DNA from 3 places in the Pseudoalteromonas sp. GCY genome. Region 3 is predicted to be linked to each of the others. Evidence: predicted binding sites of a transcription regulator. Region 3 holds the regulator's gene; each other region holds the start of a gene.
What was found. Region 3 encodes FliA, which starts transcription of late flagellar genes. Its sites were predicted from a motif close to CTAAAGNTNNNNNNNNNNNNGCCGATA; they were not measured.
Positions count from the first base shown of each region.

Region 1: the regulator FliA is predicted to act here: its motif matches at 5,441-5,467, upstream of pomA (flagellar motor protein PomA).
Region 2: the regulator FliA is predicted to act here: its motif matches at 7,446-7,472, upstream of JJQ94_RS12245 (VC2046/SO_2500 family protein).

Region 1 covers NZ_CP068023.1:3,104,057-3,113,898, reverse strand. Annotated here, with positions in the region: gene JJQ94_RS19330 (ligand-binding sensor domain-containing diguanylate cyclase) at 1-2,012, shown strand, start outside; gene dxs (1-deoxy-D-xylulose-5-phosphate synthase) at 2,112-3,983, opposite strand; gene ispA ((2E,6E)-farnesyl diphosphate synthase) at 4,150-5,049, opposite strand; gene xseB (exodeoxyribonuclease VII small subunit) at 5,049-5,288, opposite strand; gene pomA (flagellar motor protein PomA) at 5,523-6,290, shown strand; gene JJQ94_RS19305 (flagellar motor protein MotB) at 6,293-7,222, shown strand; gene JJQ94_RS19300 (hypothetical protein) at 7,452-7,964, shown strand; gene JJQ94_RS19295 (aromatic amino acid transport family protein) at 7,990-9,192, opposite strand; gene lipA (lipoyl synthase) at 9,351-9,842, opposite strand, start outside.
Region 2 covers NZ_CP068023.1:1,602,727-1,612,568, reverse strand. Annotated here, with positions in the region: gene queE (7-carboxy-7-deazaguanine synthase QueE) at 1-555, opposite strand, end outside; gene queC (7-cyano-7-deazaguanine synthase QueC) at 679-1,335, shown strand; gene cysB (HTH-type transcriptional regulator CysB) at 1,389-2,366, opposite strand; gene JJQ94_RS12270 (hypothetical protein) at 2,780-3,541, shown strand; gene JJQ94_RS12265 (NCS2 family permease) at 3,608-4,897, opposite strand; gene JJQ94_RS12260 (tetratricopeptide repeat protein) at 5,019-5,468, shown strand; gene JJQ94_RS12255 (SulA-like leucine-rich domain-containing protein) at 5,778-6,173, shown strand; gene JJQ94_RS12250 (YchJ family protein) at 6,219-6,680, shown strand; gene JJQ94_RS12245 (VC2046/SO_2500 family protein) at 6,890-7,411, opposite strand; tRNA gene JJQ94_RS12240 (tRNA-Tyr) at 7,524-7,608, shown strand; tRNA gene JJQ94_RS12235 (tRNA-Tyr) at 7,629-7,713, shown strand; tRNA gene JJQ94_RS12230 (tRNA-Tyr) at 7,743-7,827, shown strand; tRNA gene JJQ94_RS12225 (tRNA-Tyr) at 7,854-7,938, shown strand; gene JJQ94_RS12220 (DUF2938 domain-containing protein) at 7,956-8,453, opposite strand; gene JJQ94_RS12215 (helix-turn-helix domain-containing protein) at 8,526-8,921, shown strand; gene JJQ94_RS12210 (M48 family metallopeptidase) at 8,944-9,600, opposite strand; gene JJQ94_RS12205 (ion channel) at 9,827-9,842, shown strand, end outside.
Region 3 covers NZ_CP068023.1:1,405,185-1,415,026, reverse strand. Annotated here, with positions in the region: gene JJQ94_RS11405 (chemotaxis protein CheA) at 1-1,792, opposite strand, end outside; gene JJQ94_RS11400 (protein phosphatase CheZ) at 1,806-2,582, opposite strand; gene cheY (chemotaxis response regulator CheY) at 2,602-2,985, opposite strand; gene JJQ94_RS11390 (RNA polymerase sigma factor FliA) at 3,028-3,762, opposite strand; gene JJQ94_RS11385 (MinD/ParA family protein) at 3,765-4,625, opposite strand; gene flhF (flagellar biosynthesis protein FlhF) at 4,618-6,093, opposite strand; gene flhA (flagellar biosynthesis protein FlhA) at 6,113-8,215, opposite strand; gene flhB (flagellar biosynthesis protein FlhB) at 8,299-9,429, opposite strand; gene fliR (flagellar biosynthetic protein FliR) at 9,439-9,842, opposite strand, start outside.

The sequences.
Region 1 (9,842 bases), 1.7 Mb from region 3:
CAAGCAGAGAAGGTCTTGGTATTATCGGGTTAAATGATAGTTATCAGCCCGTGCTCACCAGTGCTCAGTTAAATCGCTCTGTAATACACGACTTAGAATTTATCGGTGAAAAGCTTATTCTTGGCACTGATCGTGGTGCGCTTATCTATGAAGATGGCACACTGCAAAAGTTAAATGAGCGTGAGCTCAGGCAAAATCCGGTATTTTCTCTCAGCCCTTCAAATCGTGGGGGGATGTGGTTTGGTACTGGCAGGGGCTTGTATCGTCTTGATTACAAGGGGATAACGCCGTTTGCCTATAATGCCTTTCTCGGTAGCCAATTCGTCACTTTTGTTGAAGACTTCCCTAGATACGGCTTCATTGGTACAAACAAAGGGGCTTATCGTTACAATGATAAGGGGATCGAAAAAATAGGTTCTCAAACGTCGTTGGATACCGCTTATATCACCAGTATTTTGCATTTGGATACCGTGACGACTTTAGTTGGTTCTCTCAACGATGGGTTATTCTATCGTACCTCAGACGGTGATTGGTATCAGCTTGATGCTTCAAATGGATTGCCTTACGGATCGATATTTTCGCTGCATTATGACAAAAGCAATCAGCTCATCTGGGTGAGCACAATGAAAGGGGTATATCGCATGCCCGTTGCGCAATTTGGTCACGTTATAGAGAGTTTGCAAGTTGAACAAGTAATAAGCCCATTCGATAGGCAGCTTGATGGCAGACCAAGCCAATGTTGTTCAGGACTTGGGCATGATGCCGTGATTGAAACCGAGTCAGCTATTTTTTACCCCAGCTTACAAGGCGTTGTTGAAATCCCTAAAAATGTCCAGCTTTTTGGTGGTGGAGATTTATTGCCAAGGCTAGAGTCATTGTCTACCCACGATAGAGTATTTAGTACAGAATCATTAAATCAAGTGATCCAGCTTGATACATCTGAGCGTGATCTAACCATTAATTATACTGCAATTGATTTTTACGCGCCGCATAGCATTGAATTTAGATACAAGCTAGAAGGGCACGATACGCAATGGCGTGATGCTCAGTCACGCCGCGAAGCAATTTATACCAATTTACCACCAGGCAACTTCACCTTTGTTTTAGAAGTTAAGCGCCAAGGGCAAGATTGGGAGCAGGCGAAGGTGCTTAACTTATCCATTACGTTACCGCGCCGTTTCGATGAGACTATTTACTTTAGGCTGTTTATCACTTGTGCGTTTATATTTATGTTCTATCTCATTTTCTGGGTATTTAGAGCACAAGAAAGAAGGAAGCAAGCCGCGCTAGAAGCGTTGATAGCAGAGCGTACAACAGAACTCAGAAAAGCAAATGAAAAACTCAACCAGGTCAATACTCAGCTTAAGCTTGTAAGTCACTCAGATGAGTTGACGGGGCTACGTAGTCGTCGCTTCCTCTTTGATCAGTTACCAAAAGATGTCGAGCATTATCAGCGCAATGCACAGTCGCTACAGGCTCAAAATAAGAGTTTGGTATTGATGATTATGAACATTGATGATTTCAGCAAAATTAATGATTCTTATGGTCCAATTGGCGGTGATAGTTGTTTGCAGCAATTAGCGACGTTACTCAATACACGAACGCAAGGTTCTGATTATGTCGTCCGTTGGAGCGGTGATGAATTCCTATTACTACTGCGCGACTTTCGCAGAGACTATATCGAAGAGTATGTCAGCGACTTATGTAAGGCGATTGCTGAAACGGATTACCGCTTACCGAATGGTAAAACAACTAAATTGACGGTGTCGATGGGTTGGTCTTATTATCCATTGCCACTACTAGGTGGTAAGGTCATTGGTTGGGAATCATCTGTGAACCTAGCTGATATCGCATTACATCAGGTCAAACAACGTGGCGGTGATGGTGCTGCGACAATTATCTTTGACGATCAATTGGATGCATTCGAATTTGAGCAAAGCGCGAACATAGAGTCTCAGTTACAACTTCTGCAAAGTAATGGACTTGCGGAAGTGAGAGTGTGGATGAGGTGAAGCTCGTCACTAGTTCTTAAACGGTTAACGTATTTCAGGACCAGAGACGAAGAATAAAAAAGGCTTCCAAATGGAAGCCTTTTTTAGAACTGCTCAGAGTCAAGACTGTGGATTTAGCCAAGCCTTAATTTGCTGACTTATTCCTTCGCTGCTTAAGCCCAGTTCGGCGTGGATCTCAGTTTGTGAACCATGCTTAATAAACTTATCAGGTAGACCTAGTAGCTTGATTGGCTTTAGATGGCCTTGAGCTATTAGATATTCGCTCACCGCAGAGCCTGCACCACCAGCAATCGCATTGTCTTCAAGTGTTACAAAGCGCTCGTGAGTTACCACTAACTCTTCGATAAGAGCTGTATCTAAAGGTTTTACAAAGCGCATATCCACAAGCGTGGCATTTAACTCTTCGGCAACGGCTTGAGCGTTTTCAAGCAAAGTACCAAAGCTTAAAATAGCCAGCTTTTCACCTTCTCTTACTACCTTGCCCTTACCAATTTCCAGTTCGTTCATTTCTGCACTAATCTCTGCACTTCCCGCACTGCCTCTAGGGTATCTTACCGCTGCAGGTTTATCTAGGCGGTGGCCAGTATAGAGCATTTGGCGACACTCATTAAGGTCGCTTGGTGCCATAATCACCATATTAGGAATACAGCGCAAAAAGCTTAGATCATAAGCCCCTTGGTGTGTTTCACCATCCGCACCAACGACGCCTGCACGGTCAATAGCAAAAAGTACTGGCAGGTTTTGTAGTGCAACATCATGAATTAATTGGTCATAAGCACGTTGTAAAAAGCTTGAATAAATAGCAACAACAGGATTCAAGTCTTCACAAGCAAAACCCGCAGCAAGCGTCACAGCATGTTGCTCAGCAATGGCAACGTCAAAATATTGAGCTGGGTACTCTTTAGAGAAGCGCACCATGCCTGAGCCTTCACGCATTGCTGGCGTGATAGCCATGAGCTTAATATCTTGTGCCGCCATATCACAGAGCCAATCACCAAACACCTTTGAAAAGGTCGGTGCGCTGGGTTTTGATTTGGGTAAGCTGTGCACGCTTGGATCGAACTTCGGCACTGCATGATAACCAATTGGATCTGCTTCTGCTGGTTTATAGCCTTTCCCTTTTTGGGTTTTAACGTGTAACAGTTGAGGACCCTTTAGATTTCGCATATTACGTAGCGTATCTACCAAAGTATCTACGTTATGTCCGTCAATTGGCCCAATATAGTTAAAACCTAGCTCTTCAAAGAAGGTACCAGGGATTATCATCCCCTTTAAATGCTCTTCCATGCGACCTGCAAGCTCTTTAACTGGAGGCACGCCAGACAGCAGCTTTTTGCTGCCTTCGCGAATATTGGTGTAAAAGCTACCAGAGAGGATCTTCGCGAAATGGTTGGTAAGTGCGCCAACGTTTTCCGAGATAGACATTTCGTTGTCGTTTAGGATCACTAACATATCCGGATTGATGTCGCCGGCGTGGTTCATTGCTTCAAATGCCATGCCAGCGGTCATTGCACCATCACCAATAACGGCGACAGTCTTACGTCCAACGCCTTCTTTTTCAGCAGCAATTGCCATACCAAGTGCCGCTGATATTGAGGTACTAGAGTGGCCTACGCTAAACGTATCGTATTCGCTTTCTTCTCTATAAGGGAAAGGATGTAAACCATCCTTTTGGCGAATAGTATGCATCCGATCTCTTCTGCCTGTCAGTAGCTTGTGTGGGTAGGCTTGATGACCTACATCCCAAACTAGCCTATCGCTTGGTGTGTTATACACATAGTGCAACGCCACGGTAAGCTCTACAGTGCCTAAGCCAGAGGCAAAATGACCGCTACTTTGAGAGACTGAGTTCAGCAAATACTCGCGAAGCTCATCACTAAACGCGGTTAACTTGTGCTGGGGTAATTGACGAAGTTGACTTGGCTCGTCAATTAACGCGAGTAAGGGATACTTGCTACTATCAAGTTTCATGGTATTTATCAGAGTCCTAGTGAGTCTTTGCTGAGTGCTTACTCGCGCAGCTCACTTCATAATTATTAAAATTCTTCACCAACTGACCATAATATTATGTTCGCCAGTAATTACAAAGTACTTGTGAATATTTTCTTAGCTTGGCGTAGTTATTTTATACGTCAGCTTAATATTCTCGATCTATGATGTATTTTGCTAAATCTGCAAGTATTTCTGTGTCACCATCTATTGCCGTAAGCGCATCCAGTGCCTCATCTATCAACTGTTCGGCTTTTTCTTTTGCTTGCTCTAAACCTAACAACGCAGGGTAGGTAGACTTATTATGTTCTATGTCAGAGCCTTGTGGCTTACCAAGTACTGTCGTGTCACCTTCTACATCAAGAATGTCATCTCTGACTTGGAATGCAAGACCAATTGCACGACCATAAGTGCGTATTGCTTTACATGCTTGCTCCGTAACTCGTTCCGGGTTGCCGCATAAGATCCCAAGCTCTACAGCACAGCTCAGCAGTGCACCTGTTTTTAGCTTATGAATACGTTCGAGTTCATCTATGGTAATTGAACGATCGGTAGCGGCTATATCAAGCGCTTGACCGCCAACCATGCCCTGTAGACCTGATGCCTTGGCTAGTGCAGAAATCATTTTTATTTGTGCATGGTGGTTTACTGCGAATTGATGCTCACTTAATAGCTCAAAAGCCAGAGTTTGTAAGGCATCACCGGCTAAGATAGCTGTCGCTTCATCGAATTGAATATGGCAAGTTGGACGACCACGCCTAAGTTCATCATCATCCATCGCGGGTAAATCATCGTGCACCAACGAATAGCTATGCACGCATTCTATTGCTGCAGCGGCCTTGTCTAAGTCTTCTGGAGCCGCACCAAATAATTCACCAGTGCAGTACACTAAAAATGGCCGCAGACGTTTGCCGCCATTTTCTATACTGTAGCGCGTTGCGGCTTTGATATTCTCTTCAGTATCAAGCACATTATCAAAATAGTGTAAAACGGTGTTCTCTACACGAGTTTTAGCAAACTGGAGCTTTTCTTGTAATTTTTCTGACATCAGGCTTCGTTATCAAATGGCTGTAATTGTGCTTGCTCATCTTCGCCCATTAAAATAGCGACCTGCTGCTCAGCTTGCTGAAGTTTTTGGTTTGAAGCTTTTGCGAGCTTTATCCCACGCTCAAATTGTTTAAGTGCTTGATCTAGAGGTAGGCTACCGTTTTCCATGTCCGCAACGATTTGTTCCAGCTCTTGCATGGCCTCTTCAAAGCTCAAGTTATCAGGTTTTTTTACCGCCATATGTCACGCTGACCCGTAAAGTAAAAGTGTGGCAATTTTAGGGGGATTGCGCGTCAAGGTCAAAAAAACCAGAGACTTTTTGATCTGACCGAGTATCGGCATTACAAGATCTGCTATAAACTCGCATTTTAAACACTTTTTAATATAATAGTGTCAAGTTGTAGAAAAACTTGCCGATAACTCAAACAATAATAACTGCGTGATTTATCACAAATAACTTCCCCCGGAGGACATGTGGATTTAGCAACGGTAATAGGGATCCTGGGTGCCATAGGTTTGATTGTAATGTCCATGGTACTAAGTAGTGATGGCCAGATCGCTATGTTCTATAACACGCCTTCCGTCGTTATCGTATTTGGTGGTTCAATCTTTATCGTATTGTCTAACTTTACGCTTGGACAATTTTTCGGGATTGGTAAAGTGGCCGCAAAGGCCTTTATGTTCAAGATTGAAACTCCAGAAGAGTTGATTGAAAAAGCCGTTGAGCTTGCTGATTCTGCGCGTAAAGGTGGTTTTTTAGCGTTAGAAGAAGCTGAAATTCCCAACCAGTTTATGCGCAAAGGCGTCGATATGCTAGTTGATGGTCATGACGCTGATGTTGTGCGTGCCACGCTACAAAAAGATATTGCCCTGACGTCTTCAAGACACCAGTTGGGCGCCGGGTTATTTAAATCCCTTGCCGATATTGCGCCTGCGATGGGGATGATCGGAACACTCATCGGCCTAGTAGCTATGTTGTCTAACATGGATGACCCAAAAGCAATCGGGCCTGCCATGGCTGTTGCACTTTTAACAACTTTGTATGGTGCATTCTTAGCTAACGTGGTTGCTATCCCAATTCAGGTTAAGCTTGAGCTTCGTAAAGATGAAGAAGAGCGAAACCAGCGGCTCATTTTAGATGCTATCTTAGGTATTCAAGATGGCCAAAACCCGAAAGTCATTGAGGGCATTTTGAAAAATTATTTGCCTGAGTCTAAACGTGGCGCTGAGGCTGAGGAATAACCATGTCAGACGAGAACGAATGTAAATGTCCTCCCCCAGGTCTTCCGGCCTGGATGGGGACATTTGCTGATCTGATGTCATTACTGATGTGCTTCTTTGTACTGCTACTGGCATTTTCTGAAATGGACGTGCTGAAGTTTAAGCAAATCGCAGGGTCGATGAAGTTTGCTTTTGGTGTGCAAAACAAAATTGAAGTAAAGGATATCCCAAAAGGTACCAGTGTGATTGCGATGGAATTTACTCCTGGTAAGCCAGAGCCAACACCAATTGAAACTATCCAACAGCAAACCGTAGAAATGACGCAACAGATGCTTGAGTTTCAGGCTGGTGATGAATCATCTGCGGGTGGTCGACAAGAGCAACGGGGTAATAAGCGTGGTGGTGAATCAGCCAGTACTGCTCAAGAAATGGCGTCAACTCAAGCAATCGCATCCGCAGATCAAGAACAAGTTAATGAGCTTGTTAAAAAGATTGCGCAGCAGCTAGAGAAGCAAATAATGGATGGTGCGATTGAGCTTGAGTCTCTAGGGCAGCAAATCATTATTCGTATCCAAGAGAATGGCTCTTTCCCTGCAGGCAGTGCGTTTTTACAACCTAAGTTTGAACCTGTGATTGCCGAAATTGCAGAACTACTTAAAGATGTACCCGGTGAAATTACTGTCTCGGGTCACACAGACGATTTTAGGGTCACTAACGAACTCTACTCCAATAACTGGGATTTATCGGCGACGAGAGCGGTCGCTGTTGCGACTGTGATGGAGCGCGTTCGTGGTTTTGATAAGAACAGAATGGTCGTAGTTGGTCATGCAGACACTAGACCGCTTGTTCCTAATGACAGTGATGCTGATAGACGCCGCAATAGGCGCGTTGAAATCTCGATTTTACAGGGTAAACCTAAAGAGTCAGATCCTATTGAAGTGAGGCAAAATTAATTACAGTTTATTGCCAAGTTACAGGGAATTCGCTATTGTTCCGTTTGGTTCTACTTAAAGGAGAAATAGAATGATTTCAATAAAAAAACTTCAAAATTTTAGACTACCTGGCGGTAATGGTGAAGGCGGTGATGAAGAGGCGGAAAAAAAGCCGTCTTAACCGTAACCGATTGTAATAATTACTTGACCCATTAAAAAATCATCTTAACTAATAATTAGAAGAGTAAATATGTTAGAGGCTTGGGAGTCGGTTAGGCTTTTTTATATCCAATACAGCATTCCACTATCGCTAATTGCAGTGTTTTCCTGTTTAGTTTTAAGAGATATAAAAGCCGCTCGTTATGCGATTTTGATTGCTTTATTTTATATTATTGGCTCTTTTACTGGTGATTTTATTAGAGCGATAGACGATGAGTTGGTTTATCGCTATATATTTTGGGCATTTAACGATATTGTGTTTATGGCTATAATTGCTGTTTGGGCTATTAAGGACAAAGTTTATATGTGGCAGAGTGTAATTGCTCAACTCATTATTATACCTGCACCAATCTTACAGATGTTCCGTTTGGTTGATAGGCATTTAATGGAACTTAGCTATTCGTCTTATCTCTACGTCACAATTATCCCAATTGTTAACTTTGCTACTCTATGCTTAGCATTTGTACCTGTAATTGCTTATTTTCAACTGAAACATAAACGAATGCAAGACGGTGCGCTGGAGAGTATCGAAGTAGGCCGTTAATAGACCTACGTCGTCTTGATAATGCTTACCCTAAACTTGGAATAAGGCCAGCCATTTGCATTAGCTGAGAGGTGATGATCATCACACCGAAAATGGCGGCAAGTCCTAGTCCAAGCGTACCACCTTTAACCTGATATCCATCATTACCTCTAACTTTTCTCTGTTTCCATACCATAGCAACTGGTAGAAATACCGCCAATACCACGAGCGCAATTGCTGCATACCCCAGTGCCATAATAAAGCCCTTTGGATAAAAGAGGGCAAAGCCAAGCGGTGGTAAAAAGGTAATGAACGCCGTTTTGATCCGGTCTTTCTTAGTATCTTGCTTTTTAAAGGCATCTGCAAAAAAGTCGAATAAGCCGAGACTAACACCTAAGAATGAAGTCGCGAGAGCAAGATCTGCAAAAATCGTCACAAATAACTGTACGTTGTCGTTGTGTGCGATAGAGGAAATACGGGTGACAAAACCCGGCAGCCCCTCACTTGCCATTAAACTCTCTTGTCCCATAACGCCTTGGCTGAGCAACTGCCAGAACACATAGATGATAAGGGGCAGAGAAGCACCAAACATCATGACTTTACGTAGTTGACGAATATCTACGCCCACATACTTAACGATTGATGGGATTGAGCCATGAAAGCCAAAGGAAGTGAAAATTACCGGAATTGCTGCAATTACTAGCCCTTGCTCTACTGGCATATCGATTAGGTGCTGGCCGTGAACATAAGGCGTTAAAATAAAGAACAGACTGGCAAGCACAATAACTTTGATGGTAAATAGTAACTGATTGAGCTTATCGACGGTACTTGTGCCTAATGTCACTATGGTCGCTATGATAACAGCAAGCAGTACAGAGCCTAGTTGAGGGGTTATTCCGTCGCCCATCATACCAACAAGCTTGGTTTGAAGCTGTGCGCCACCACCTGCGATGTAAGCTGCACATAATGCATAAAACAAAAATACCATTGAAAAGTTTGCGACATACTGCCCCGTTTTACCAAGTAAGTTTTTCGCCAGTGTATTTAGTGTTGCGTCTTGATCTGCGTACTGATGCACTTCTAACATAAGTAAAGCGGTGTAAGTCATTAACAGCCACGTGATTGCGAGTAACACGATGGCGGTAGAAAAGCCAAGTCCTGCGGATGCAATAGGGAGGGCGAGCATACCAGCACCAATTGTAGTACCTGCTACAATCAGCATGCTGCCCAAAGTTTTATTCTTAAGCACGTTTTGCCCCTGATTATTATTATCTGGTGAGGCAAGATATAACGAATAGCGCGGAATTGAAACCGTTTTGCTGTTAATGGTCGTTAGATGGGGAATTGCGGACACAAAAAAGCCGTATAGGAATACGGCTTTCAAAACAGTGAATTTAATGACACTGTTTATTTTACTTCTTTACCCGCAGCTTGCTGATCCGCATGGTAGCTAGAGCGTACAAATGGTCCGCAAGCTGCGTGGCTAAAGCCTATTTCGTCGGCATACTCTTTTAGCCCATCAAACTCTGCCGGTGGCACGTAGCGTTTTACTGGCAAGTGGTGCTTAGAAGGTTGCAGGTACTGGCCTACGGTAAGCATATCTACGTTATGCTCGCGCAAGTCTCTTAAGACTTCTTCAATTTCAGAGATTTCTTCGCCTAGTCCAACCATCAGGCCTGACTTAGTCCTTACTTCTGGATGCGCCTCTTTAAAGCGGCGTAGTAATTCGAGTGACCACTTATAATCGGCTCCTGGACGCGCTAGCTTGTAAAGTCTTGGTGCAGTTTCAAGGTTATGGTTGAATACATCCGGTGGTGTTTCACTCAAAATTTCAAGCGCTCTATCCATACGACCACGGAAATCAGGCACGAGAATTTCGATTGTGATACCTGGGTTGTG
Region 2 (9,842 bases), 200 kb from region 3:
GTACACTAACTTTGGCTCAACTCCAGTTTGTGCAAATAACGCCTCTAATTCCTCAATATGCTTTTGCATCGCGACGGGGTGCTTTATCTCATCGGCACGAGCCATCGCACTTGGAAGTACTTTGTAACCTCCACGCATATTAACTTTTGGCGACACGGTAACCCAAGTTTCAGCTGGCGCGAGGATCTCAAATGTACCGCTGGTTTCAATCTGTGTGCTGTACCCTTTACTATGCAATAACTCGCATAACGGGCGAAGATCAAACATACAAGGTTCACCACCGGTGATCACCACATGCTTGGCTTGGTAGCCCCGCGACTCGAAAATCGCCAAGATCTCGTCAGCACTCGCGTTCGCCCACCACTCTGAATCAGCCTTTTTTTCTACAGTGTTATCCAATGAAACAATAAAAGTGTCGTTGGTTTCCCAGGTTTGTTTGGTATCACACCAAGCGCAACCAACTGGACAGCCCTGCAAGCGTAAAAAGATTGAAGGCGTACCAGTGAAGCTTGCTTCACCCTGAATTGTTTCAAATATTTCGTTAACCTTGTACAAAATGGCCCCGTGTTTAAGATAAAGTTGTCGAAAAATACCGCGAGAAAATTGTCATTTCTCCAGCGGCCGTGTAGTATATCGCGCCCTGAAGTAAACCTCTATCAAAATCGAGGCAAATCACCTATGAGCGAAAAAGTTGTCGTCATCTATTCCGGCGGAATGGACTCTTACACTGTATTAAACAAGGCTGTCCGCGAGGGCCATGAGGTTTATGCACTGTCTTTTAACTATGGCCAGCGACATGTAAAAGAGCTACAAGTTGCCGCTGACGTATGTGCAAAACTCGGCGTTGCTCATAAGGTCGTTGATATTTCTGCTATCAATCAATTATTGTCAGGCTCTAGCCTAACAGATGACATCGATGTGCCAGAAGGCCACTATGAAGAAGAGAGCATGAAGAGCACGATTGTGCCTAATCGCAATATGATTTTGCTTTCTCTTGCGGTAGGTTACGCTGTCTCTCTAAAAGCAAATAAGGTATTTTACGGTGCTCACTCTGGCGATCATGCAATTTATCCAGATTGCCGCCCAGAGTTCGTTAAAAAGATGGATGATGTTTGTCGCATTGCGAACTACGACGCCGTTGAAATTGTGAGTCCTTACCTTAACAACTCAAAAATTGATATCCTGACTGACGGTCTAAAAATGGGATTAGATTACGCTGACACTTGGACGTGTTACAACGGCCGCGAAAAAGCATGTGGTAAGTGTGGTGCTTGCCAAGAGCGTCTCGAAGCGTTTGAACTAAACCACGCGACAGATCCGCTCCCGTACGAATAATCGTATCGAAAAAGGCCTCTGTTGAGGCCTTTTTCATATGCTTTTCAAGTGCTTCACTTTACTGGAAGCGTCATACCTTCAAATAGCTTGTCGATATCATCTTGATTTCGTAGCAAACTTGCACGCTCTACCACATCTTTTGTGAGATGCGGTGCAAATCGCTCAATAAAGTCGTACATGTAGCCTCTTAGGAAGCTTCCTTTTCTGAAACCTATTTTTGTCGTACTTGCTTCAAATAGGTGACTCGCATCGATGCAAACTAAGTCGCTATCAGACTTTTCATCAAGTGCCATTGACGCTAATACGCCAACGCCGAGCCCTAATCTTACATAGGTTTTAATCACATCAGCGTCTGTTGCTGTAAACACGATGTGTGGCTCCAAACCATGAGCATTAAATGCTTTATCAAGTTCTGAGCGGCCAGTAAAACCAAATACATAAGTGATCAATGGATATTTAGCGACGTCTTGCACCGTCAGTGCACTGCCTTTTTGTGCAAGAGGATGGTCTTTGGCGACCACAATACTGCGATTCCAGTGATAGCAAGGTAGCATGACCAGATCACTGTACAAATGCAGTGCCTCGGTAGCGATAGCAAAGTCAGCATCACCTCGAGCGGCAGCATCAGAGATTTGCTGTGGCGTGCCTTGATGCATGTGTAAAGAAACCGCAGGGTATTTTTTCATAAACCCTTGGATCACAGGAGGTAATGCGTAACGAGCTTGTGTATGCGTCGTTGCGATGTTCAGTTTACCTTGATCTGGTAAGGTATGTTCATTTGCGACCGCTTTGATCCCTTCCACTTTAGAGAGGATCTCACGAGCAATATTAATAATTTCATTACCCGCGCCCGTAACATGCGTTAAATGCTTACCGCTACGGCCAAAAATTTGCACCCCCAACTCGTCTTCAAGCATGCGCACTTGCTTTGAAATACCAGGTTGAGAGGTATATAAACTTTCCGCCGTCGCTGACACATTAAGGTTGTGATTCAACACTTCGACGATATATCTCAATTGTTGTAATTTCATATTGCTTTTATTCTTATGATCTCTTGATGTTGAGCATCAGCCCATAGCAAAACCGCTTTTTGTTAGCGAGTTTAGTGCAAAGCGATAAAAACCGCCTGTTACGACCTTATGTAGGCTAGCACATTTGGTAAAAATGAGGTAGCCAAGAGGTACTAAATATCAGCATTTTCACTGACGCTCCGACAGTCACTTGGCCAAATGGCGGATATTTTGACACGCTTTTGCAAACTCTCGAGCTAAATCTGGCGACTATCTTTCACTAAAACTAACCGCTCATTTAGGCATCGGCTATACTAAAAAATAATGAATTCTTTATCTTTTTTACAGGTTATTGTCGTAAACCTGTTCAGAATAGTACGAATTCATGTAAGATTAAAAAATTACACTGGTGGTTACATGAAAGAGATTTCAGTATGTTTGTTTCTATTATAATAATGTTGATTGTTGCACTTATCGTCATAGCAGTTTGGGTAAGCGCGATCCAGCAACATAAAGAGAAACAAGAAGCAGAGAGACGCAAAGAACTTGCTAAGCAAAAGCGCGTAATAGAAGAAGCAGAAGACGTCATCATGAATGGCAGCAATATTCCGATGTCTGAAGTCATGATCCGTATTATTCAGCGCCGCGTGCATGACGCTTTAGCCGCGATGGTGGAGTTGTCTCCGACTTCGAGAGAATTAAAAAGTCGTTTACACGAGTCGCAAGAGCGCTTAAATACTCAGCCTGAAAAAACAGCAGACTCAGACTCGATTGCACTTCCTGACAACGACAAACAAATTATCGCATTAGTTCAAGGCATAAAGAAATTACGCCAACTGCTTCGCTCTGAGCATAGTAAAGGCAAAGTAGACACTCAACTGTTCGTTAATGAAGACCGTAGGCTCGAGCGATTTCAGCTTAAAATCAATGTTGAAAGCCAGATAAAACGAGGGCTTTCAGCGAGGACCGCAAATATGGTCGGTTCAGCAAGACAATACTTTGAAAAAGCTTACGCTACAATTTGCGCTGTCTCATATAATGATGACTATGTAAAAGAGAAAAAAGCACAACTGGAAGGTTATTTAGAAGAGATCAGCAGTGAACTTAGAGCGTCTAACGCATCAGCGGTGAAAAAGAAAGCAGAGCAAGAACAAGACGACTTGGACGTATTGTTTGCACCGAAGAAAAAGTGGTAACACCACAATTTACATAAAAGGCTGGTCTCCCAGCCTTTTTATTACAAGTGAAGTAAACCCACTTGCTTAACCAAAAGCAAACTTAACGATAAAGAGTACTGTCAGTACCCAAACGCTGATACTGATTTCATTTGCTTTGTTACACGCCAATTTAACTGCCGTATAAGAAATAAAACCCAAAGCAATACCATGTGCGATTGAAAACGTAAGCGGTGTCATCAATAACACAACACTGACCGGAATAGCATCGCTCATCTCATCCCAGTTAATCAACTTTAGGTTTTGCAGCATTAATACCGACACATACAGTATCGCGCCTGCTGTTGCATAAGCGGGAACCATTTGTGCCAGTGGCGCAAAGAACATCATGAGTAAGAAGCAGGTCCCCACAACCACGGCTGTCAATCCTGTTCGGCCACCAACGGATACACCTGACACTGATTCAATGTATGAAGTTGTCGTTGAGGTACCGAGCACTGAGCCTGCAATCGTCGCTGTACTATCAGCTGACAGTGCTCTACCCAGTCTTGGCATACGACCATGCTCGTCAGATAATCCGGCCTTTTGCGTCACCGCAACCAATGTGCCACTGGTATCAAATAAATCGACAAATAAAAATGCAAACACAACACTGAGCATGGACAGCTCAAAAATTCCGCTCAAATCCAACTGCATATAGGTCGGCGCGATGCTTGGGGGCATATCAACAACCCCGTGATAATCTACAAGCCCAAGCCCCCACGCAATACCCGTTACCATTAAAATGCTGATAAGCACGCCACTTTTTACTTCACGGTACATGAGCGCCGCAATCACAAAAAAGCTCGCAATGGCTAATAGCGGGCCGGGAGAAGTGATATCACCAAGTTGTACTAATGTAGCATCGCTTGCGATAACAATTTTCGCGTTCTTTAGCGCGATTAACGCTAAGAATGCGCCAATACCTGCCGCGATCGCACGCTTTAGCACGATAGGTATAGCTTGGATCACCCACTCACGAACCTTGAATACGCTCAAAAATAGAAATAAACAGCCCGACATAAATACCGCGCCTAATGCACTTTGCCATGTATAACCCATGCCAAGCACAACACCATAGGTAAAAAAGGCGTTTAAGCCCATTCCAGGCGCAAGCGCTAAAGGATAGTTTGCCCATAGCCCCATAATAAAACAGCCGATTGCGGCTGCGATACAAGTTGCTACAAAAGCAGCGCCGTGATCCATACCAGCTTCTGCTAGCATTGCAGGGTTTACGAAAACGATGTAAACCATAGTAACGAATGTCGTCAAGCCAGCAATCACCTCGGTTCTTACATTGGTGTGCATAGCTTGCAGTGAAAATAACCGCTCGAGCATAACTAAAATTACAAATTTGAGGAACAAGTGGTTGGATTTTAACACGAATCACTTTAAAACTCGGACAAAATAGTTAAAATTCAGCTACACTCTGCTTATCAACATTATTGCGAATAAAGATATGGATCAAAATAGCACCGACAACTCAGCAAATCATGACTTAGAACAGCAGCTGCTGAATGTGCTTGAATTTGTAACGTCGCCATTAAAAGCGGACGCAAAATTTCCAGATCTTCACGACAATACCCAAGCTTTGAAAAAAGGCCTCTATTACCTAAAAGAAAAATCTTTTCCGCTCGCGGCAAAATGGCTAAGACTGGCGGCGATGTCTGGTGATTTAAAGGCACAGTTTTTTTTAGGTTTGTTGTTTATGAAAGGTCAAGGAGTGCCACCCAGCCCCTTTCATGCAGCCGCTTGGTTAAGTTTGGCCAGCAGCCAAGGGCACAAAGGCGCCGAACAGGTACTACTAGATGTACGTCGCTTCCTTACAACTAAGCGCTTTAGAGATGCACAGTGCTATGCTGCAACACTTTACGAGCAAATCCATCAACTACAGCATATTAGCCAGTAAATTAAATCTTACTCACCCAAAAAATGTTGGCTAAGCGTAGCCAAGCCTCTCTAAAGTAAACTTACGCTTTCCCTCTGCGACGATTAAAATAGATACAGTAGGAAAACTTACTATTGCTTTACTCATACTGAACTTTCGTCAATTAAGCTTTCATTTCAAAAAATCACAACCTATTGTTTTATATTGAAAATTTAAACTACATAAAAATTAAGCTTAAATATTGATTAAAAAGCTAGCAATTTCCCTTGCATTCACACACTGTATAAACTACTGTATACACATACTGTATAGATAACCAGTGAGACAATTATGTTACACAGCAATGCACTTCTACAGCCAAACAATTCAACTTATTACACACTTAACGAAATCAATAATGTAATAGCTGAAGATGAGATCGTCGCTAGCTTAGAGTTACTTAAAGTTTTACATAAATGTCAGCATAAACAAGGCTGGACGCTACTCGTTGCACCCGATAATGTACCAAACAAGTCACTACTAGAAAGCGCTTCAGTTGATGCAAGCAAGTTGCTCGTCATTAGGCAAAAGCACATATACGACCTTGAGTATGTACTTAAAAGTGCTATCAGCAATGGTAATTTCGCTGCTGTGGTGATTTGGACAGATATTGCTTCTGTGCAAACTATCAACAAAATGGAACTGCCGGTATCTGACGTTGCGATCCACTGTTTTCAAAGCGCTTAACAAGCTACAATAACAGGATATAAATTTGTTAAAACTGAAGTTTTTATGTCTTGTTATTGCAATTCATCTCTTCCCTATTCACAATGTTGTGAGCCTTATCTTAAGGGACAAAAATTCGCAGAGCGTCCACAAATACTCATGCGCTCTCGCTATACTGCATACTGCTTAAAAGATGCAAAGTATATTCATGACACCTACGCCCATGCTGAACAAGCACAAAACAATGTCAACGATATTGCTGCATTTGCTAATTACGCACACTTTATAAAATTGGAAGTGCTAGAAGAAGTAGTAGAAGCTACTCAGGGGATCGTTGAGTTTAAGGCGCACTATATCGCGGAAAACACGCATTATATACTCCATGAGCGGTCAAATTTTATTACCGAAGCAGGCAGATGGTATTACTTAGATGGCGAATTGTACGATACGCCTACAACCAAAGTAGGCAGAAATGACGTCTGTCCGTGCGGCAGTGATAAAAAGTACAAAAAGTGCCACGGTAGCTAAAGTAACCTGAATTAGAGATTAGATACAAGGCAATAAAAAAGGCTTGAAGAAGCGAGCTAAGGATGATTAAGGGCCATTCAGCTTAAACATGAAGCGCGATAAGCATGGCGTTTAATGTCATAACGAAGCGAATAGCTGTAAAATGGCAAGTTTAATACCAGTTTGACTTATACTTGCTCAATTTGAAGGAGTAAAAGCTGCTGATGTTGTTACGCCGTCGCGCGTAACATACTCTGCATATCTCCCGTTGCAATTTGATCATAGAAACCAGCCGCATCCATTGCTTTATCAGCAACTAAGGCCAGTTTACCTTGCGCGCTCGCCAAACGTCTTTTAACCGCTGGTTCCAAATTTTCTACAACGTCGAGTGGAATATGCTTTTTATCATTTCGTGCAGCAAAAGGTTCTGGATTTAAATTTTCCTGCAATCGCAAAGTCGCCATCGCCCCCATAGATACCAGCTGCGCGTTATGCTGACCAATAAGCATATTGTACTCTTTTGGCGCAAGCGGCTTTTGTGGACCTATTTCAAATTGCTTTTTTAGTGTTTCTTCTGAGTTATCTTTTGCGGCAGCTTCAGATTTTGGTAGGTGAAATTGGCTAAAATCTAATGCATCGGTTGATAGCATAGATAACAGCATGGCAAAATCGGCAGAGCGCGTCTCATGAACACTAATGTTCAATGCGGATCCTAATTGCGACTCACTGATTAAAACGCCATCAATTTGCATGTATTCCAACCGATTATTTTGCTAATTATGAATTTATCGGCCTTTTTCCGAAAAACTTTAGTAGTTTTCTTTACTTCGAAAAAAACTTTGTTATTATCACCGCCGTTGTTTAGGAGGGGTTCCCGAGCGGCCAAAGGGATCAGACTGTAAATCTGACGGCTCAGCCTTCGCTGGTTCGAATCCAGCTCCCTCCACCATAAACAACAGTTACAATTTCGGAGGGGTTCCCGAGCGGCCAAAGGGATCAGACTGTAAATCTGACGGCTCAGCCTTCGCTGGTTCGAATCCAGCTCCCTCCACCACTTTCAAATTGTAACGCTTTAAAATGTATGGAGGGGTTCCCGAGCGGCCAAAGGGATCAGACTGTAAATCTGACGGCTCAGCCTTCGCTGGTTCGAATCCAGCTCCCTCCACCACTTTTAAAGTAAACGCTCCAAATGATGGAGGGGTTCCCGAGCGGCCAAAGGGATCAGACTGTAAATCTGACGGCTCAGCCTTCGCTGGTTCGAATCCAGCTCCCTCCACCACCTTCTATTGTGTTACCTCACCATAAGCTTACATATATAAACGAGCTTAAAAACAATCCAAAGCCAAAAATCAAATGTGCTGCCATACTTTTTACCCTTGCCTTATTCGGCTCTGGTAATTTAGATGCTGCGATCCCTGCGCCAAAACAGGGTTGCATAATAAAAAATGGAAAAACACACGTTATTAAGCCAAAAACTAACGCAATCAAAAGGCTAGGCTCAATCAACCAAGGCTTACCCACGCTCAGCAGTAGCACCAAGGTGAATAAAATCCCGGTGAGATAATGCATGCCCCAGCCAATGACACGTTCACCAGATATTGGTTTACTACGCCCGATACCTTGATGCGTGAGTTGACCTTGACACAAGTGTCCAATCCACCTACCAACCAACGCATAATCTAAGCCCTTTATGGCAAACAAGCGACTTAGCACAACTGCCCACAAATCCATAACGATCGTTGCACCTACGCCAATCACGACTGCTGGCATTAACATCGAATATAGGTTTTCCACTACTTTTACTCCTCTTTTTTACTGATAGCCGCTATCCTACTAGTTCAAGTTAACTTTAAGTCAAGGGCAAGAATGGATATCAGTGAAGTTGCAAAGAAGTCAGGTTTACCCGCTTCCACGCTTAGATATTATGAAGAAAAAGGGCTGATCCGATCGATTGGTCGACAAGGGCTCAAACGTGTTTTCCCCCCTTCGATACTTGAACGTCTAGCACTTATTACACTTGGCAGAAACGCAGGCTTTTCGTTAGATGAAATAGCAGACATGTTTACCCCCGAGGGTAAAGCGGATATTGATAGGGTGAAGTTACAATCCAAAGCGGATCAATTAAATGAAACCATTAAGCATTTAACTGCAATGCGAGATGGCCTCTATCATGCTGCAAAATGCCCTGCGCCAAGCCATTTTGAATGTCCTACATTTCAAAAGCTGTTAAAACGGGCGGCAAAAGCGAGGCCCGACAAATAATAGGCATAAACAGAACAGTATGCTAATGCTCAATCATCAAGTCACGACCGTGGTCACGTAAATAACGCCGAGCCATCTTATGGTCGTGGCCATAGTGCTTTGTTACCAAATGCCAAAATGCGCTATTGTGTGCCATGACATGAAAATGGCAAAGTTCGTGCACTACCACATAATCAATTACCCACTTAGGCGCACCAATCAAAAACGTATTAAACGCAAGCACGCCTTTAGATGAAAAACTGCCCCAGCGGCTTTTGTAAACGCGTATTTTTAGCGTATCGAAGCGAGCTTGAATATCAGGTTGATACCGGGCAATAACCATATCTAAATAGTCATTTAGCGTTTCGCTTAACAGCGCAACTAATTCACGCCATTCATTTTTGACAGCCTTAAGTAAAACCTTTTTGTTATCAAAATCAATTACAGAGGTCGTACTTTCGCCTCTTTGAATGATAAAGGTCTCGCCGAATACTTGCACAGTTCCTGTTTCCAGTGGCCGAGGGCTCTCAGGTATGATTTTTAGAGCAAGCTTTGATTTTATCCAATCGGATTTGCTTTCTACCCAATTATGTAACCAGCGCTCGCAAATTTGCTCTGGTGCATAAACAAATACTTGGCCAGCTTTTATTTTTATCGCAACGCTCTTACGCTTTCGGCTTTTCTTCAATTGATATTGCAAGGTAACAAATTCTTAGTCACTAAAGCATGCATTATAATATGAGCAACTTATCAGAGTCACTGCAAACGCCATGTAAGATAATGAATTTGACCAACGATGACATTAAACTCATCAATAGTGTGGTTTCTAACACTCTATAAATTAGAAAGATTTTTTCGTTAAATCACCGTATTTATTATTTTTGCTGCTACGCTTAATGAAAAAGGCATTTTGATTTAGGCAAGCTATGGCTGATAAACCCA
Region 3 (9,842 bases):
CTAATACGGTACCAACACCCAGTTCTGATTGGATATTTACCGAGCCATTCAATTGAGTGATCTTCGTTTTAACAACGTCCATCCCAACACCACGACCAGAAATGTCTGAAATTTGTTCTTTTGTCGAGAACCCTGGTGCAAAGATCAAATTATAGGCTTCGGTATCGGACAGTCGGCTTGCTTGATCGGAGTCAATCACGCCTTTATTTATAGCAATTTTCTTAAGCTTCTCAGGATCCATACCGGCGCCATCATCTCGGATGGTGAGAAGAATGTGATCTCCCTCTTGAGATGCTGACAATGTGACCGTACCCATTCTTGGTTTGCCCGACGCTTCGCGTACGTCAGGCATTTCAATGCCGTGATCTACTGAGTTTCTCACTAAGTGGACCAATGGATCTGCAAGCGCTTCAACCAGGTTTTTATCTAAATCCGTCTCTTCGCCTTGTAAAACTAGATTGATTTCTTTTTTCAAGCTGCGGGCAAGGTCTCTCACTACTCGAGGAAAGCGACCAAATACCTTTTTGATTGGCTGCATCCGCGTTTTCATCACGGCGCCCTGCAAATCAGCGGTGACTACATCAAGGTTCGAAATAGCTTTACCCATGCTTTCGCTGTTGGTGTTATTAGCTAAGCTAACCAAACGGTTACGAACCAATACTAATTCGCCAACCATATTCATGATTTCATCAAGGCGTTTAGTATCAACTCGGACCGTAGTCTCAGCCTGTGCCGCAGGTTTCTTCGCAGCGGCTGGCGCAGAAGCTTTTGCAGCCTCTGGCTCTTTTTGCGGTGCTGGAGTCGCAGGTTTAGCTTCAACTTTAGGCGCAGGCTTTGGAGCAGGTTTCGGTGCTGGCGGTGCTTTAACAGGCTCAGGTTGAGCAGACTTAGTATCTGAGACATCTACTGGCGATTCATCTACCGCTTTAGGTGCACTGCCTTTACCATGAAGCTCGTCCAGCAAAGCTTCAAACTCATCGTCGGTAATTTCTTCGTCACCAGTAGACCCACTTGGGGCTACTGGTGAGGTTGATTTAGCCTTAGGTTCACTCGCTTCTGGGGCAACAGCATCTTCTGCATTTGGTGCTCCACCGAATTTACCAACACCATGGAGTTCATCTAAGAGGTTATCGAACTCGTCATCGGTGATATCACCATCATCTGCGGTTGATACAGCTTCAGGTTTAGTCGCCGGAGCAGCAGCAGGACCATTACCTGAACCGTGTAGTTCATCTAATAGATTTTCAAATTCTTCTTCTGTTATCTCATCAATGCTGGAGCCGCTATCATCGCCTGAATCAACATCCGCGTCGAATAAAATATCATCCGCACTTAAATCTGGCACCACAGGTTCTGGCTCAGAAACAGGTTCGTCAATCACTTCACTGACTTCGTCTTCAGATGCTGGCTGGCTAAGTTTGTGGAGTGTTTCAAGCAACACAGGATCGGCCGCTTCTGGTTCCTCACGGTTTTGAATACAAGCGAACATTTCGTTGATCGTATCCAAAGATTGCAAAATAACATCCATCAATTCGGAAGTTACTTTTCGCTGCCCTTGTCGTAGTACATCAAACACATTCTCCGCACCGTGACAGGCATCAACCAGTTCGGTCATACCTAGGAAGCCAGCTCCACCTTTTACGGTATGGAAGCCACGGAAAATCGCATTGAGAAGTTCTTTATCTTCAGGGTTATTTTCTAGTTCAACAAGCTGTTCAGATAACAGTTCTAATATTTCACCTGCTTCAACAAGAAAGTCCTGCAAGATATCTTCATCGACTTCAAAGCTCATACACACTCTCCAACTAGAAGCCTAAACTAGATAGCAAGTCATCGACTTCGTCTTGACCAGAAACCACGTCATCTCGCGATTCAGCGTCAATAATTGGACCTTCAGGTCCAGACAATTCATCACTGATAGTCTCGGTTGTTTTTATTTCGTTTTCATTCGCTTTCACAGCAGTTGAAGGCGCTTCATCTGAAGTACCAAAAACAGTCAGGAGGTGAATGAGACTATCTTCTACTTCTCTCACAAGCTCAATGACGCGCCGAATAACCTGCCCAGTCAAATCCTGATAGTCCTGAGCCATCAGCACATTAGTCATTAAACCTTGTAATTCGTCTGTACGTGTCTTTGAAGTCTGCATAAAGCTGTCGAGATCATGACACAGAGATTTAAACTCACCGAGTTGAATGTCTCTGCTCATCAATCGATCCCAAGTGGGCTTTATTTGCGCTAACTCATCCGCTAGATTCTGCGCAAGAGGTAAGCTTTCTTCGACCGCGTCCATCGTTTTGTTAGCAGCGCTTTCTGTCATTTCCATAACATAATTAAGGCGCTGCTTGGCGTCAGGAATAGCCTCTGTCGTGAGATCTGCGAGGCGAGTATCCAGCTCAAAGTTCTTCAAGGACTCGTGTAATTGGCGAGTCAGCTTTCCGACTTCTGCAAATAACTCCGATTGCTCTTTGTTAGCAGCTTCTAAAATCAGCTGGTCAGCTTTTTCTTGTTCACCTTGCTCTAGAAGCTCAACAAGTTGCTTAGCTTGTTCAAGTGTAATTTGAGGCGCAGCATTTACAGACATAGGCCATATCCCCTTGCTGTTAGCCTAGTCGCTCAAATACTTTTTCAAGCTTAGTTTTGAGCGTACCCGCAGTAAACGGCTTAACAATATATCCGTTCACCCCAGCTTGCGCTGCTGCAACAATTTGTTCTTTTTTCGCTTCTGCGGTAACCATCAACACTGGAATGTGCTTAAGCTTTTCATCTGCGCGTATTGCACGAAGCAAATCAATACCTTGCATGCCCGGCATATTCCAATCAGTTACTACAAAGTCAAACTCCTGATTTTGTAGCATCGGAAGTGCTGTACTACCATCATCAGCTTCTTGAACATTGGTAAAGCCTAAATCTCTTAATAGGTTTTTGATTATTCTTCTCATAGTAGAGAAATCATCAACCACGAGAATCTTCATGTTCTTATCCAAAACTTCCTCCAGTGAGGTTCGAACCCAACTATTTTATGTACTCTAATTTATCCAGTCATTGATTTTAGCTTTAAGCTTTATCATTGCCTGACCGTGAATTTGGCTTACTCGAGATTCACTGACATCAAGGATGGCACCAATCTCTTTTAAATTCATTTCGTCGTTATAGTAAAGTGATAAAACCAGAGCATCCCTTTCGGGTAACGCTTTGATAGCATTTACTAAAGACTCGTTAAAACGTTCATTTTTAACGTTATTAAACGGTTTGTCTAGCGCAAAATCGCTGTTTGCTGGGGTTATCACGTCTTCATCAACCCCAAGATCCTCAATCCCGATGACTTTACTTGCATTTACATCATGTAAAATATGATGGTACTCATCTAGAGATATATCAAGTTTTTCAGCGATTTCAGTGTCTTTTGGTTCTCGACCAAGGAGAGATTCTAACTCGGAGATAGCTTCTGCAACCATTCTGCTATTTTTGTGAACAGAACGAGGCGCCCAATCACCACGACGGATTTCATCCAGCATTGCGCCTCGAATACGGATCCCCGCAAAGGTCTCGAAACTAGCGCCTTTAGTTGCATCGAAATTTTTAGATGCTTCAATCAATCCAATCATACCTGACTGGATCAGATCGTCGAGTTGCACACTTGCCGGAAGTCGAGCAATCAGGTGGCATGCCACTTTTTTGACAAGTGGAGCATGCCGTTCAACCACCTTATGAATGTGGTCTGAAGTTTGATATCCCGCAGCTCTATTGACCGGAGAAGCCATAATCACCCGTTCACAAGTTGTTCAATGAAAAATTCTAGATGACCGGAAGGTTGATGCGGAATTGGCCATTTAACTGCCTTAGCAGCAAGTCCCTTAATCGCAATCGCCGCAGGGGAACTCGGAAATAAATCCACGATAGCTCTTTGTCTGCGAGAAGATTTACGCATGTTTTCGTCAAACGGTACGGTGGCCACTAATTCCAGTGCTACATCAAGAAAACGGTCTGTAACTTTTGAAAGTTTAGCAAATAATTCTTGCCCTTCACGCATACTGCGGACCATATTGGCAACAATTTTAAAACGATAGACACCATGCTCTCTGCTCAAAACTTTGATTAACGCGTAAGCATCTGTAATGGAAGTCGGTTCATCACACACAACAACCATCACATCTTGTGCAGCTCGAGAGAAGCTCAGAACCATATCTGAGATACCGGCTGCGGTATCAACAATTAATACATCAAATTGCGTGTTAAGCTCGCTAAATGCACGAATAAGTCCTGCATGCTCCGCGGGAGTCAGCTCTACCATACTTTGAGAGCCTGAGGTCGCCGGCACAATTTTAATTCCAGCGGGACCTTCTACGAGAATCTCATCTAGTTCACATTCACCCGACAACACGTGTGACAGATTCTTTTCTACCCTTAGACCTAACATCACATCACAGTTTGCCAAGCCCAAGTCCGCATCTAAAACGAGAACTCGCTGTCCTTGTTGGCCCATAGCGATGGCAGTATTAAGCGAGACGTTGGTTTTACCCACCCCACCTTTTCCACCGGTCACGGCTATTACTTTTACACCCTGGTTGCTATTTTGACTCATTCTACGCAGGCCACTTGCTTGATCTAAAACTGTGTTAATCATACATTCCTACTGACTCTGACGCTACAGGTACACGTCGAGAGTGCTGTGCTTTTATTCTTTTTAAATACAATTGCTCAGCCTTTTTTACTAGCTTTTGAGCATTTGCTACGCGAATGTCTTCTGGCACTCGCTGACCGTTGGTAAGATACCCTATTGGCAAGCGATTTTGAATCGCTATGCTAATTATCTCACCTAAACTTAGACTTTCATCAAGTTTTGTGAAAATACAGCCACTTAAATTTACTTTTTTGAAGTGTCTTACTGTTTCTTGTAACACATTCATCTGTGCTGTCGCACTCAATACCAAATAGCTGCGAATATCTACTCTCGCGCTACGCATAAGTGTATTTAACTGTTCAGTTAAGCGCAAATCTCTTTGACTCATTCCCGCCGTATCTATTAATACTAGACGCTTATTGCGTAAATGATAAAGCACTTCTGCAAGTTCATTTGCATCTTTAACTTGTTTAACCGGACAACCAATGATTCTACCATAGGTAGCTAACTGCTCGTAAGCGCCAATTCTGTAGGTATCAGTAGTTATTAACGCCACTTTATCTGCACCGTATTTTTGTGCGCCTAATGCCGCTAATTTTGCAACCGTTGTGGTTTTACCAACACCAGTTGGACCCACCATCGCAAATACGCCACCTTGACGAAGAATATCATTGTTAGTAGTGTGCATTTGGTTGATCACCATGTTTAACAATGCATTCCAGGCTTCTTTACGAGAAACATCATCAGGGATAAAGCATGCCATTTGCTCAGCAACGTCTTTGTCTATACCCATTCCTTCCAGACGGTCTACAAGACACGCACGGGTTGGATCGCGACGAGCCATTTCTTGTTTCATTAGACCGGATACTTGATGTTCAAGTAATTGACGAATAGCGTTCATTTCTTCACGCATTGCACTCATTTCGTCAGGCTTGGCATTTAACTCAGGTAAATCGTCACCAAAACCGTTGTCTAACTCATCCGACTCGCCCCAATGCTGTGGCTGCTCAAATGCATCATCATCAAAGTCAAAAGATTGGCGACGAGATTGCTGTGGCTTCGCTTGGTATACCGGTGCAGCAGTTTGTGTTTTACGTTGGCTGCTTAACATTTGCTCTGTATCAATCCCCGACTGGGAGAACATAGAAGCAAGTTCTGGTGAGCGTGGGCGCGGTGCCTGACGCTCTAGCAATGCCGCTAAGCTATCGGCAACTTGCGCTTGTTTTGCTGGCTGTGCTTGGCGAGGCTCTGGACGGACAAAGCGGGTCGGAGCCTCGTTTGAGGCAGTCGCACGGGCAGCTGGAGCTTGCTTAACAGGTGCAGCAGCACGGTCATTATCAACTGCTGCGACGATTTCAACACCATCTGCTAACTTTTTGTTAGACATAATGACAGCATCTGCACCAAGCTCTTCTTTTACTTCATTTAAAGCCGTACGCATATCTTTTGCGAAGAAACGTTTAATTTTCATGTTACAGCCCCTTTATCCTCTATTGTCCAACCGAGCTCACTATCTTAATTTGTCTTTCTTCCGGCACTTCTTGATATGACATCACTCTAAGACCTGGAATTGTATGTTTAACAAATCGAGATAGCACACTTCTTAACATACCTGAGGTTAATAAGATGGACGGTTCCCCTAGCATTTCTTGGTTGTGATGTGCTTCTCTCAATGATTCTTGAAGCCTCTCAGCCAAGCCAGGTTCAATACCTGCCCCCTCATCACCTGCGTTCTGAAGTGACTGATGCAACATCTGTTCCAACTCAGGTGCCAATGTTATGACAGGAATTTCTTCTTCGCTTCCAACGGCATCTTGAACAATCAATCTGCGTAATGAAATCCTCACCGCAGCCGTTAACACATCAGGGTCTTGGCTACGTGGACCGTACTCAACTAAGGTTTGTACAATTGAGCGCATATCTCGAATTGCAACGCCCTCATTAAGCAAATTTTGCAGTACTTTTACTACGGTAGTGAGCGGTAAAATATCAGGCACTAAACCTTCTACTAATCTAGGATGACTTTTCGCAAGCATATCTAATAGATTTTGTACTTCTTCATGACCAAGTAATAGTGACGCATTATTCGTCAATAATTGACTGATATGTGTTGCCACCACAGTTGCAGCATCTACTACTGTATAGCCAAGTGAATGCGCTTCATCTTTTTGGTCTGGCTTAATCCATACTGCATCTAAGCCAAATGCCGGATCTTTAGTCTCTATGCCTTTAATCGGCCCAAACACCTGCCCTGGATTAATTGCAAGTTCGTCGCCATGCTTCAACTCACCGGTTCCAGAGCCCACTCCCATTAAAGTAATGTTGTATGCATTTGGGTCTAATTCTAGGTTATCGCGAATATGTACTGGCGGTACTAAAAAGCCCAATTCCTGAGATAGCTTTTTACGCACCCCTTTAATACGACTGAGAAGCTCCCCACCTTGGGCTTGGTCAACTAGAGGAATTAGGCGATAACCTACCTCTAAACCAATCACATCAACAGGTTGTACATCATCCCAACCAAGCTCTTTTTGATCTTGTTGCTGACCACCTTTTGTGGCAGACCCTTTGGCAGCTTGTTCCGCTTTTTCGATCTCCGCCTTTTTCTTTTGCTGACTTGTGTAATAGGCTATATAGCCAAGTAATACACCTAATCCTAAGAATGCAACATGTGGCATGCCAGGAACGAGTCCCATAGTGATCAAAATGCCTGACGCGATAGCCAGCGACTTTTCATTACCCAGTTGGCTTTTAAACTGATCGCCCATGTTGTGCGATTCATTTTGACGCGTTACGACAATTGCAGTGCCAATTGAGAGTAAAAGAGAAGGAATTTGCGCGACCAGACCGTCACCGATTGTCAGCATGGTATATACTTCCATCGCGTGACCAAAGCTTAAATCATGCTGGATCATCCCAACGAAAAGGCCACCTATTATATTAATGGCAAGGATCACGATACCTGCAATAGCATCACCTTTAACGAATTTACTTGCACCGTCCATTGAACCGTAAAAATCGGCTTCTCGAGTCACTTCTTCACGACGGGATCTAGCATCATCTGCAGAGATAAAACCGGCATTTAAGTCCGCATCAATGGCCATTTGCTTGCCAGGCATGGCATCGAGAGTGAAACGCGCGGACACCTCAGAAATACGGCCCGCACCTTTGGTAATTACGACAAAGTTAATAATAATAAGAATAAGGAATACAACTAAACCGACGGCGTAGTTACCACCAATAACAACACTACCAAAGGCTTCGATCACCTTACCTGCCGCATCACCACCATTATGACCTTCAAGTAATACGACGCGAGTACTCGCTACGTTTAGTGCCAATCGCATGATAGTCGCGATCAGTAGTACCGCCGGAAACATACCAAATTCGAGTGGCTTCAAGGTATAAACAGTCACCAATAGCACCACAAGTGCCAATGCAATGTTGAAGGAAAATAGAATATCAAGCAAAAAAGGAGGTAACGGTAGAATAACCATGCCAAGTGCTGCAAGCACCAACAATGGAGTACCCACACCTTTAGCATATTCTTTTTTATCTCGATTGAGTTGTTGTAAAACTGCTTTAAATTCCATAACTTAACACAAGCAAAAAATTGACACATAGCAACAAATGCAATATACGTTCCAATTAATAGCTTATTTTTATGAGAGCAATTTTAGTGCTTCAAATCGTCTGGGATTGGTAAATCTCGAGTAAGTGCAACGGGTCTTTTCCCTTTGCCTTTTTGGAAACGATTCAGCTGAAATACATAAGCAAGTACCTGTGCAACCGCGGTAAACAATTGTTCAGGGATTTGATCACCCACTTCGGTAGTGTGGTAAAGCGAACGAGTCAATACGGGTGACTCCACTATCGGCACTTCATTTCCTTTGGCTATTTTTCTAATTTGCATCGCAAGCTCATCAACCCCTTTTGCAATAACAATAGGCGCCCCTGCTCGTTCAGTATCGTATTTAAGCGCAACCGAATAGTGAGTAGGGTTGGTCACAACAACATCGGCATCTGGTACATCTTGCATCATACGCCTTTGTGACATTTCTCTTTGCGTGCGGCGGATCCGCGCCTTTATTTGCGGATCACCTTCCGAGTTTTTGTATTCATCCTTGACTTCTTGCAGCGTCATTTTTAACTGCTTATGGTGATTATAGCTTTGATAGGGCGCATCAATTGCGGAGATCACAATCATAGTGCAACTAAGCGCTAAAAACATCCACGCAATGATTTCTAACGCATGTTCTATACTCGAAGGGATTTGTTCAATACTCAAGTGTAATATTTCGTTAAAATACATATTGATAAGCAAGATTGCAAAGCCTGCAACTAATACAAACTTAAGAACTGACTTCAATAACTCAATCGCCGCTTGTGGGCCTAACATTCGCTTCAGTCCCTTCATCGGTGACATTTTACTTGCTTTAGGTGCAGCCGCTTGCCAAGAAAAGTTAAAGCCACCGAGTAACGTATTCCCCACTATTCCGGCAATTGCGATAATAAAAACGAACATAGCCATTGGGAATAGCAGCTCAGCGCCAATATCTCCCCACACAGCAAACATTTTGGTTGTATCGTAGGTTTCATTGCGATTAAGCGACAACATTCGCCCCATCACGTTGTAAAGCGCTTTTCCTATGCCAGGACCATACATCAGCAAAGCAATAGCAGAAAACAACAAGACAAATGTAGTCCCAAGCTCCTTAGAACGGGCTACCTGGCCTTTACTCCTCGCATCACTTATCTTCTTGGAGGTGGGTTCTTCGGTGCGTTCTTGACCTGAATCTTCTGCCATTTCAAACTCCTAAACCGTGCAACCAATTAAGTCGCACATCAGCTCCGTCATTTTGAGCCATTGAAACTCAAATTGTGCTAAGAAGTTTCCCAATGTCGCCCAAATAATGGTAAGACCCGCAACCAGCGTAAAAGCAAACCCTACAGAGAAAATATTCATCTGAGGTGCAGCTCTGGTCATGATCCCAAACGAGATATTGATAACCAACATTGCCGTTAATGGAGCTAACGCAAGAGCCAGTGCCGTAGAAAACATCCAGCCCCCCCAATTAACGATTCTCCAGAAATTATCTACCGCCCACCAATTACCTGCAATGGGAAAGCTTTCGAAGCTATACACTACCATTTGTATCATCATCAGGTGACCGTTATAAACAAAAAAAAGTAATGTCGCTAATATTAAATAGAACTGAC